2 regions of the Brevibacillus nitrificans genome follow, and region 1 is predicted to be linked to the other one. Evidence: a T-box and tRNA genes for the amino acid it is inferred to sense, from the RefSeq annotation. Region 1 holds a T-box; the other holds one or more tRNA genes.

Region 1 (4,401 bases):
ATCCGATATGTACCTGGTACCAGATCTGGATACTTGGGTCGTATTCCCTTGGGGAAACGAGCACGGTAAAATCGCTCGCCTGATCTGTGATATCTTCAATCCTGATGGTACTCCATTTGAGGGAGACCCGCGCTACATCCTGAAGCGCGCTCTGAAAGAAGCGGAAGAAATGGGCTTCAGTGCGTTTAACGTCGGCCCAGAACCTGAGTTTTTCCTGTTCAAACTGGATGAAAAAGGCGAACCAACTCTCGATCTGAATGACCAAGGTGGATACTTCGACTTTGCTCCACTCGATTCCGGTGAAAACTGCCGCCGCGATATCGTACTGACTTTGGAGAAAATGGGCTATGAAGTAGAAGCTTCTCACCATGAAGTAGCTCCAGGTCAACATGAGATCGACTTCAAATACGCAAATGCTCTGCAAGCAGCAGACCAAATCCTGACCTTCAAGCTCGTTGTAAAAACCATTGCGCAAAAGCATGGTCTGCACGCGACCTTCATGCCAAAACCTCTGTACGGGGTAGCTGGTTCCGGTATGCACGCCAACCAATCGCTCTTCCGTGGAAATCAAAACGCTTTCTACGATGAGACTGATGAAATGGGCCTGAGCCAAACCGCGAAACACTATTTGGCTGGTATTTTGAACCACGCTCGCGGATTTACTGCGATCACAAACCCGCTGGTAAACTCCTATAAGCGTCTGGTTCCAGGCTACGAAGCTCCTTGCTATGTAGCATGGTCTGCGAAAAACCGTTCTCCGTTGATTCGTATTCCAGCATCCCGTGGAATGGGTACTCGTATCGAAGTACGCAGCCCAGACCCAGCAACCAACCCATACCTCGCTCTGGCTGTTATGCTGAAAGCTGGTTTGGATGGAATCAAGAACAAGGTAGAGGTACCACCAGCGATTGACCGCAATATCTACGTGATGAACGAGCAAGAGCGCGAAGAAAACGGTATTTCTAACCTGCCTGCTACTTTGAAAGAAGCGATCGAGTGCCTGAAATCTGATCCAGTGATTTGCGAAGCGCTGGGTGAGCATGCGCTGCTGCACTTCATCGAAGCAAAAGAAATCGAGTGGGATATGTTCCGCACACGCGTCCACGCTTGGGAGCGCGAGCAGTACATGAGCACATATTAATTAGCCAAAACCCCTTGTGCCACTAGGTGCGAGGGGTTTTTCTTTTTGTTTGGCGAATTAACTCCCTCGTTACATATAGGTTAACTTTCGATAGCAGACAGCCATTTGCGATTGGCTTAGTATGAAAATGCCCATTGTAAGAGCTTGTCTTATTCGTTGGTGGAACGCCATGTGCGATGAAAGTCGCCCGCATGGTGTAGGCTCGTCCGAAAACCGTACTAGGTTAGGCGAGAATAGCGAAGATGAAGAAGCTCCTTCTTTAACAGATGACGTGGAGGTGAGCATTCGACCAGGTGGAAATGCCGTTCAGATTACGGCGAGCTTTAACGAGGACATAAAAGGATTCCGACTGCAGTACGTCAGTTTGAGCGACGGAGTGTACAATGATTTTGACATCACAGATTTGGAGGTTGGAATCGGCACGTACAAGTGGACAGAAGACGGTAACGATCACGTGACGTCAACGGTGACCAAGGACACGGAGCCGAATGGCAGATATGATATCTACAAATTCGAACGGCCAGATGGATCATTTTACGAATTATGGCTGGACAATCAGGGAATCACCATCTCCGTCATTTTCAGTACGCCATATGACCTCGATGATGAGACATTCCGCTCTTATGTCGAGATGCTGATTGCTGATCCTTCCACCCACTTGATGGTAACGGATGAGGCTGGCAATACCTCGAACGACCTGCTGCAAGAATAGGAGACGAGACATCCAAAAAGAAATTTGACAACGTATAAAAAGTATTGTAAAAATGATGTAACCAATTGAACGAACGAAATTCATTGACGAGAAAGAGTAAGCTATTTCCTTGTTCCCCAGAGAGTTGGCCATGTGCTGAAAGCCAACGTTCAAGATGTAGCCGAAAATCCTCTCCGAGAAGGAAGGCTGAAGTGTGCAAGTAAGCTGACCCGGGATCCCGCCGTTAAAAGGGACGCGTATGATGGTACGTAGTAGAGTGCTGAAAAGTCATGGCTGCCATGATCTTTTTGGAACAAGGGTGGTAACGCGAGAGTAAATCTCGTCCCTTAGGGGGCGGGATTTTTTTGTTTTTTTCGGGTCCATTCTCCATCACATTTCATTTGGGAAAGGATGGCAGTCAGATGAAAAGCGTGGATGTGAAAGAAAAAGCGAGGGTTCGTGAGCTCAGGGTCTTGAACCAATGGAGGCAGGACAATACCTTCCAAAAATCAATCGAAAATCGGGAAAGGAAACCCAGTTTTGTATTCTACGAAGGTCCGCCAACCGCCAATGGACAGCCACACATCGGTCATGTCCTTGGTCGGGTGATCAAAGATTTCATCGGTCGATATAAAACGATGGCAGGGTATCGGGTTGTCCGTAAAGCGGGCTGGGATACACATGGACTCCCCGTAGAGCTTGGGGTGGAAAAGCAGCTGGGGATTTCGGGTAAACAGGAGATCGAAAACTACGGAGTAGAGAAGTTTGTAGAAAAATGCAAGAGCAGTGTATTTGAATACGAAAGGCAATGGCGTGAACTGACAGAGGGGATTGCGTACTGGACGGATATGGATGACCCCTACATTACGCTGACCAATTCCTATATCGAGAGTGTTTGGCATATCCTGTCCGAGATCCACAAAAAGGATTTGCTGTATAAAGGACATCGCGTGAGCCCCTATTGCCCGGATTGTCAGACGACGCTAAGCTCGCATGAAGTAGCACAAGGCTATGAAGACGTGAAAGATCTGAGTGCGACAGTGAAGTTCCGCAGTAAAAAGAATAGCGACATCTTTCTTGCGTGGACGACGACACCTTGGACACTCCCCGCAAATGTGGCGTTGGCGATCAACAAAGATCTCGACTATGTACGTGTACAGAAAAATGACGAAGTGTACGTGGTAGCCAAAAATCTGGTGGAGTCTGTTCTAAAGGATGATTTCGTCATCTTGTCTACGCATAAAGGTGCAGAATTCATGGGGACTCCGTACGAACCGCCGTTTGCCTATATCCATGTGGATAAAGGCCATATCGTAGTGGCTGCAGACTACGTCAGCGATAAAAGCGGTACGGGTATTGTCCATACGGCCCCAGCTCATGGGGAAGACGATTACCGGATCACACGCCAGCATGACCTGGATTTTGTCAATGTAGTTAACCTGGCAGGCCGTTATACCGATCAAGTCACTGATTTTGCAGGACGCTTTGTCAAAGAGTGTGACGTAGACATCGTGAAAGACTTGGCTCATCGTGGCTTGTTATTTTCAAAGGAGCGCTATGAGCACAGTTACCCGTTTTGCTGGCGCTGCAAATCTCCGCTGCTTTATTACGCGATGGAGAGCTGGTTCATTAAGACGACGGCGATCAAAGAACAGCTGATCGAAAACAATCGAAAAATAGAGTGGTATCCGGGGCATTTACGGGACGGTCGATTCGGTAAATTTCTCGAGGAACTGGTAGACTGGAACATCAGTCGCAACCGCTATTGGGGAACCCCACTCAACATCTGGCTCTGTCAGGATTGCGGATGTGAGTATGCACCCGGAAGTATAGACGAACTGCGCCAGAGGGCCATCGAACCGGTCGATGAGAGCATAGAGCTGCATAAGCCTTTTGTGGATGAGGTAAAGCTGCGCTGTTCCTGCGGTGGTGCGATGGAAAGAACGCCAGAGGTCATTGATGTGTGGTTCGACAGTGGGTCGATGCCATTTGCTCAGCATCATCATCCGTTTGGCAATGAAAAGGATTTTCAGGAGCAGTATCCGGCTGACATGATTTCGGAAGGGATTGACCAGACGAGGGGATGGTTTTTCAGTCTGCTGGCGGTATCCACCCTCTACAATGGCAAGGCACCGTACAAAGCCGTCATTTCAACCGGTCATGTACTGGATGAAAACGGTCAGAAGATGTCCAAAAGCAAAGGGAATGGGATCGATCCGTGGGAAGTAATCGATGAGTTCGGTGCGGATGCGTTTCGCTGGGCACTCTTGTCAGACAGCGCGCCTTGGAGCAGCAAGCGGTTTTCCAAACGCATCGTAGCGGAGGCGAAGTCAAAGGTCATCGATACGATCCAGAACATCCACGCCTTTTATGCCATGTACGCCTTGCTGGATCAATATACTCCCGCGCCTGATCCGCAGGCAGTCACCAACGAATTGGACCACTGGGTGCTATCCCGATTGAATTCTACCTTGCTGCAGGTGGAGAAAGGTCTTGAGACGTACGATTTTATGAACCCGGCAAAAGAGATAGAAGCGTTTGTGGATGACCTGAGCAACTGGTACATCAG
Region 2 (4,401 bases), on a different contig from region 1:
ACAGCCGCAAGTTCAACTTCCTGAAGGAAAAGGATCCAAACCTGTCCGGCGATGACGTGCGTGAAGGCATTACGGCGATCATCTCGGTAAAAATTCAGGAGCCGCAGTTTGAAGGACAAACCAAAACCAAGCTGGGTAACTCCGAAGCACGGAGCATTACCGAGTCGGTGTTTGGCGATCGCTTCAACACCTTCATGGAGGAGAACCCAGGGATCGCGAAGAAAGTCGTGGAAAAGGCCCTGATGGCTTCCCGCGCTCGTGAGGCAGCTCGGAAAGCACGTGAGATGACAAGACGGAAGAGCGCATTGGAAGTTAGTGCTCTGCCGGGTAAATTGGCGGATTGCTCTTCCAAGGACGCATCTGAATCCGAATTGTTCATCGTAGAGGGTGACTCTGCGGGTGGATCTGCGAAAATGGGACGTGATCGTCACTTCCAAGCCATTCTGCCATTGCGCGGAAAAGTATTGAACGTAGAAAAGTCTCGTCTGGACAAAATTTTGGCCAATAACGAGATCCGTGCGATCATTACGGCACTCGGTACGGGTGTAGGCGAAGACTTTGACATTTCCAAAGCGCGCTACCACAAAGTCGTCATCATGACAGATGCCGACGTGGATGGTTCTCATATTCGCACGCTCCTGCTGACGTTCTTCTATCGTTACATGAGACAGCTGATCGAAGCGGGCTATATTTATATTGCACAGCCACCGCTTTATAGCATCAAGCAAGGCAAACAGCTCCACTACGCCTACACGGACCAGCAGCGTGACGAAGTTCTCGCCACTCTCAAAACGGTTCCAAAGCCAAGTATTCAGCGCTACAAAGGGCTGGGTGAGATGAATGCCGACCAGCTGTGGGAGACAACAATGGACCCATCCATGCGTACCCTTCTGCAGGTAAATCTGGAAGACATCATGGAATCCGACAGTGTGTTTGAAACCTTGATGGGCGATGAAGTAGAACCTCGCAGAGAGTTCATTGAGCAATTTGCGGCTAGTGTGCGTGACCTCGATATTTAATGTGTTTCAAGTGACAAAAAGCTTGCCCTCTGCTGGGCAAGCTTTTTCGCATTTATTGTCTGTGCGATAGGGCTTCTGCTTGCTTTTTGACCCACAGCACTGCTTTCATTTGCGTCAAAAGGAGTAAGCCAGCTGCAAACGTGATGAGAAAACAGAATAACGCCAGGATAGATGCTACGGACCACTCTAAAACAGGGAGCACTGGGAAGGTTTGCCACCCAATGGCGATCAAACCAAGCAGGAATGCGATGCCGGAGCCATGGATCAATCCTTTTCGTACGGAAGGTTGAAGCTGCGTATACTCCGACATCCAAGCAAGAAACGGGATAACTTGGTGAGCATGAAAACCGAGGCCATGCAGCCAAATGATGTTCCCATGCAGACCGAAGTAACGACCTGCGTTAAAGGAGATCCAGACTCCTGCTGCAAAGGAAAAGAGAACGGCAATCATCGCATAGCGAATCCCCACTATGAGGTCAGGACGTAAGCGATAAGCCTTTTTGCCGAAAAACGGAATGGCTGCGAACAGATAAAACAGCACCAGCAGTAAAGCAACAAAAGTAAAAATGGAACCTACCCAGATATCAAAATCTGTGCCGCCCTTCACGAAGCGCGGGTCTACCCCTCGAAAATTTTGTACGGTTTCCGCAAAGTATGAATACAGCGCGAGGAGAATATACGACCAGCGAAAGACTGCTCTACTCGTTTTACTCAGAGCGGTAAACGGCATAATGGCTGCAGTGGACAACAGGAAAGTACCTAGAGCTGCATCGAACGAAAATGCTTTCAGCACATCTCCTTTTGGAAGCACGAAAGCCCCGTGGGTCATCACCCAAATCCCGCACACGGCTGCCAATAGAAAACCAAGTAATCCGGTGAGGACCAGCCATTTCTCCCCCTGAAAGAATGTAACGGCCACTTTCTTATCCATTCGAGCCTCTTTTATCATGTAAGTACCCCATTCCCTTAGTTATAGTCTTAAAGGTACTGGATGATTGAGAGATCCTGGAAATGACTTGAGGTTGAAATCGATCCTTACCTAGAGAATGATATTTCTGATTCGGACTAAAGTCTGAATGGGAAAAGGAAAGAATGTACGAAATTGCGTAGAGACTATCATTTTGTATTCGTTCTGTGCTCGTCATTCAAGCGTTCAAGCAGCGGGAGGGCGCGTAGAGCTGCAAACGGCATCCATTTTGAACTAGGTGGTGTCTTCTCCTCAGACGTTGCCAAGGCAGATCGTGTGGTAGGAAAGCAGCGTGCCGGTATCGTATGAATTAACATCGATCACTGGACGTTCAGCTCAATAAGGGCGCCGTGGCGTGGTTACAAAACATGAATGAAACGTCCAACCAAATGGACGGTTTAAAAAGCGCAAATATGTGACACTATATACAAAGGCACTGCTTGCCTAGGTAGGGGCAGTGCCTTTATAATTCTGATTGGTAAGCTTGATAGAAAGATTTACGATTCGAGAAAAAAAGTTTTAGAAATTCTATTGCAATGAACAAAATAATATGCTAGATTATAGTTCCAAGGGGAACACGGGCCTATAGCTCAGTTGGTTAGAGCGCACGCCTGATAAGCGTGAGGTCGGCTGTTCGAGTCAGCCTAGGCCCACCATTTATACCCTTTATGGGGCTGTAGCTCAGTTGGGAGAGCGCCTGCCTTGCAAGCAGGAGGTCATCGGTTCGATCCCGTTCAGCTCCACCATTATCTGTACATAGACTTCGGTCTGGAAATCGAATTATTCCTCGGTAGCTCAGTTGGTAGAGCAATCGGCTGTTAACCGATCGGTCGGCGGTTCGAGTCCGTCCCGAGGAGCCATCTTCGCTCCTGTAGCTCAGTCGGTAGAGCGTTTCCATGGTAAGGAAGAGGTCGCAGGTTCGATTCCTGTCGGGAGCACCATTGTACATACATATGGCCCGTTGGTGAAGCGGTTTAACACAGCAGCCTTTCACGCTGTCATACAGGGGTTCGAATCCCCTACGGGTCACCTATCACCCACACTAGTTGTTGGGGCCCCCGCAAAGTACTCGGAATATGCTGCAGAGCATACCGTCACTTTGTGGGGAAACGCGGAGGCTTAGCTCAGCTGGGAGAGCATCTGCCTTACAAGCAGAGGGTCGGCGGTTCGATCCCGTCAGCCTCCACCACTTTTGATAATGAAATCATCCAAACATGGAGCTGTGGTGAAGTTGGAGTTCACGCCGGTCTGTCACACCGGAGGTCGCGGGTTCGAGTCCCGTCAGCTCCGCCATTTCTAAAATGGCTGGTTTACTCGAGCGGCAAGTGTTTGCCAAATGCTTGAGGCTCGGTAGCTCAGTCGGTAGAGCAGAGGACTGAAAATCCTCGTGTCGGCGGTTCGATTCCGTCCCGAGCCACCATTTACACTTTCATAAATGCCGGTATAGCTCAATTGGTAGAGCACCTGACTTGTAATCAGGGGGTTGTGGGTTCAAGTCCTATTGCCGGCACCACCTTACTCAAACTGAAAATGTCCGAATGGCATTGACAGCGTATGGGTAACCTTTTACAAGGACAAGCTGGGGAGATAGCGAAGTGGCTAAACGCGGCAGACTGTAAATCTGCTCCCTCTGGGTTCGGCGGTTCGAATCCGTCTCTCCCCACCAGTTTTATACTTGGCTGTTGGGGTATAGCCAAGCGGTAAGGCAACGGACTTTGACTCCGTCATTCCTAGGTTCAAATCCTAGTACCCCAGCCATTTGCATGAGCCATTAGCTCAGTTGGTAGAGCATCTGACTTTTAATCAGAGGGTCGAAGGTTCGAGTCCTTCATGGCTCACCAGTTTTTACAACTTCACATGCGGTCGTGGCGGAATTGGCAGACGCGCTAGATTCAGGTTCTAGTGGTGGCAACACCGTGGAGGTTCAAGTCCTCTCGACCGCACCAAACAACTACAAAACACATGCGGACGTAGCTCAATTGGTAGAGCGTCGCCTTGCCAAGGCGAAGGTCGAGGGTTCGAGACCCTTCGTCCGCTCCATATGTGCCCTTAGCTCAGCTGGATAGAGCGTTTGACTACGAATCAAAAGGTCGGGAGTTCGAATCTCTCAGGGCACGCCACTTTTCATCTAAAGTGAAAAGGATATAGTCGGGAAGTAGCTCAGCTTGGTAGAGTACTTGGCTTGGGACCAAGGGGTCGCAGGTTCGAATCCTGTCTTCCCGACCATGTTTTACAACTGGATAAGCCGGTGTGGCGGAATGGCAGACGCGCGCGACTCAAAATCGTGAGGGAAACCGTGGGGGTTCAAGTCCCTTCACCGGCACCATATTTTTGCGGGTGTAGTTCAATGGTAGAACTCCAGCCTTCCAAGCTGGTCGCGTGGGTTCGATTCCCATCACCCGCTCCATTTTTTTG

The links. A T-box is a leader RNA that pairs with one kind of tRNA and senses whether it is charged. The one in region 1 lies ahead of ileS (isoleucine--tRNA ligase), so its partner is inferred to be a tRNA-Ile.
Region 2: it has a tRNA-Ile gene. The T-box ahead of ileS (isoleucine--tRNA ligase) is inferred to sense a tRNA for this amino acid. The anticodon was not compared.

The regions. Positions count from the first base shown of each region.
Region 1 is NZ_RHHU01000003.1:334,799-339,199, forward strand. Features, by position in the region: gene glnA (type I glutamate--ammonia ligase) at 1-1,141, shown strand, start outside; gene EDM59_RS03545 (hypothetical protein) at 1,311-1,853, shown strand; T-box leader at 1,928-2,183, shown strand; gene ileS (isoleucine--tRNA ligase) at 2,255-4,401, shown strand, end outside.
Region 2 is NZ_RHHU01000018.1:257,550-261,950, forward strand. Features, by position in the region: gene gyrB (DNA topoisomerase (ATP-hydrolyzing) subunit B) at 1-1,019, shown strand, start outside; gene EDM59_RS26740 (hypothetical protein) at 1,072-1,950, opposite strand; tRNA gene EDM59_RS26745 (tRNA-Ile) at 2,566-2,642, shown strand; tRNA gene EDM59_RS26750 (tRNA-Ala) at 2,657-2,732, shown strand; tRNA gene EDM59_RS26755 (tRNA-Asn) at 2,771-2,846, shown strand; tRNA gene EDM59_RS26760 (tRNA-Thr) at 2,852-2,927, shown strand; tRNA gene EDM59_RS26765 (tRNA-Glu) at 2,942-3,015, shown strand; tRNA gene EDM59_RS26770 (tRNA-Val) at 3,100-3,175, shown strand; tRNA gene EDM59_RS26775 (tRNA-Asp) at 3,203-3,279, shown strand; tRNA gene EDM59_RS26780 (tRNA-Phe) at 3,331-3,406, shown strand; tRNA gene EDM59_RS26785 (tRNA-Thr) at 3,424-3,499, shown strand; tRNA gene EDM59_RS26790 (tRNA-Tyr) at 3,568-3,652, shown strand; tRNA gene EDM59_RS26795 (tRNA-Gln) at 3,670-3,744, shown strand; tRNA gene EDM59_RS26800 (tRNA-Lys) at 3,752-3,827, shown strand; tRNA gene EDM59_RS26805 (tRNA-Leu) at 3,846-3,932, shown strand; tRNA gene EDM59_RS26810 (tRNA-Gly) at 3,951-4,026, shown strand; tRNA gene EDM59_RS26815 (tRNA-Arg) at 4,030-4,106, shown strand; tRNA gene EDM59_RS26820 (tRNA-Pro) at 4,136-4,212, shown strand; tRNA gene EDM59_RS26825 (tRNA-Leu) at 4,231-4,312, shown strand; tRNA gene EDM59_RS26830 (tRNA-Gly) at 4,320-4,393, shown strand.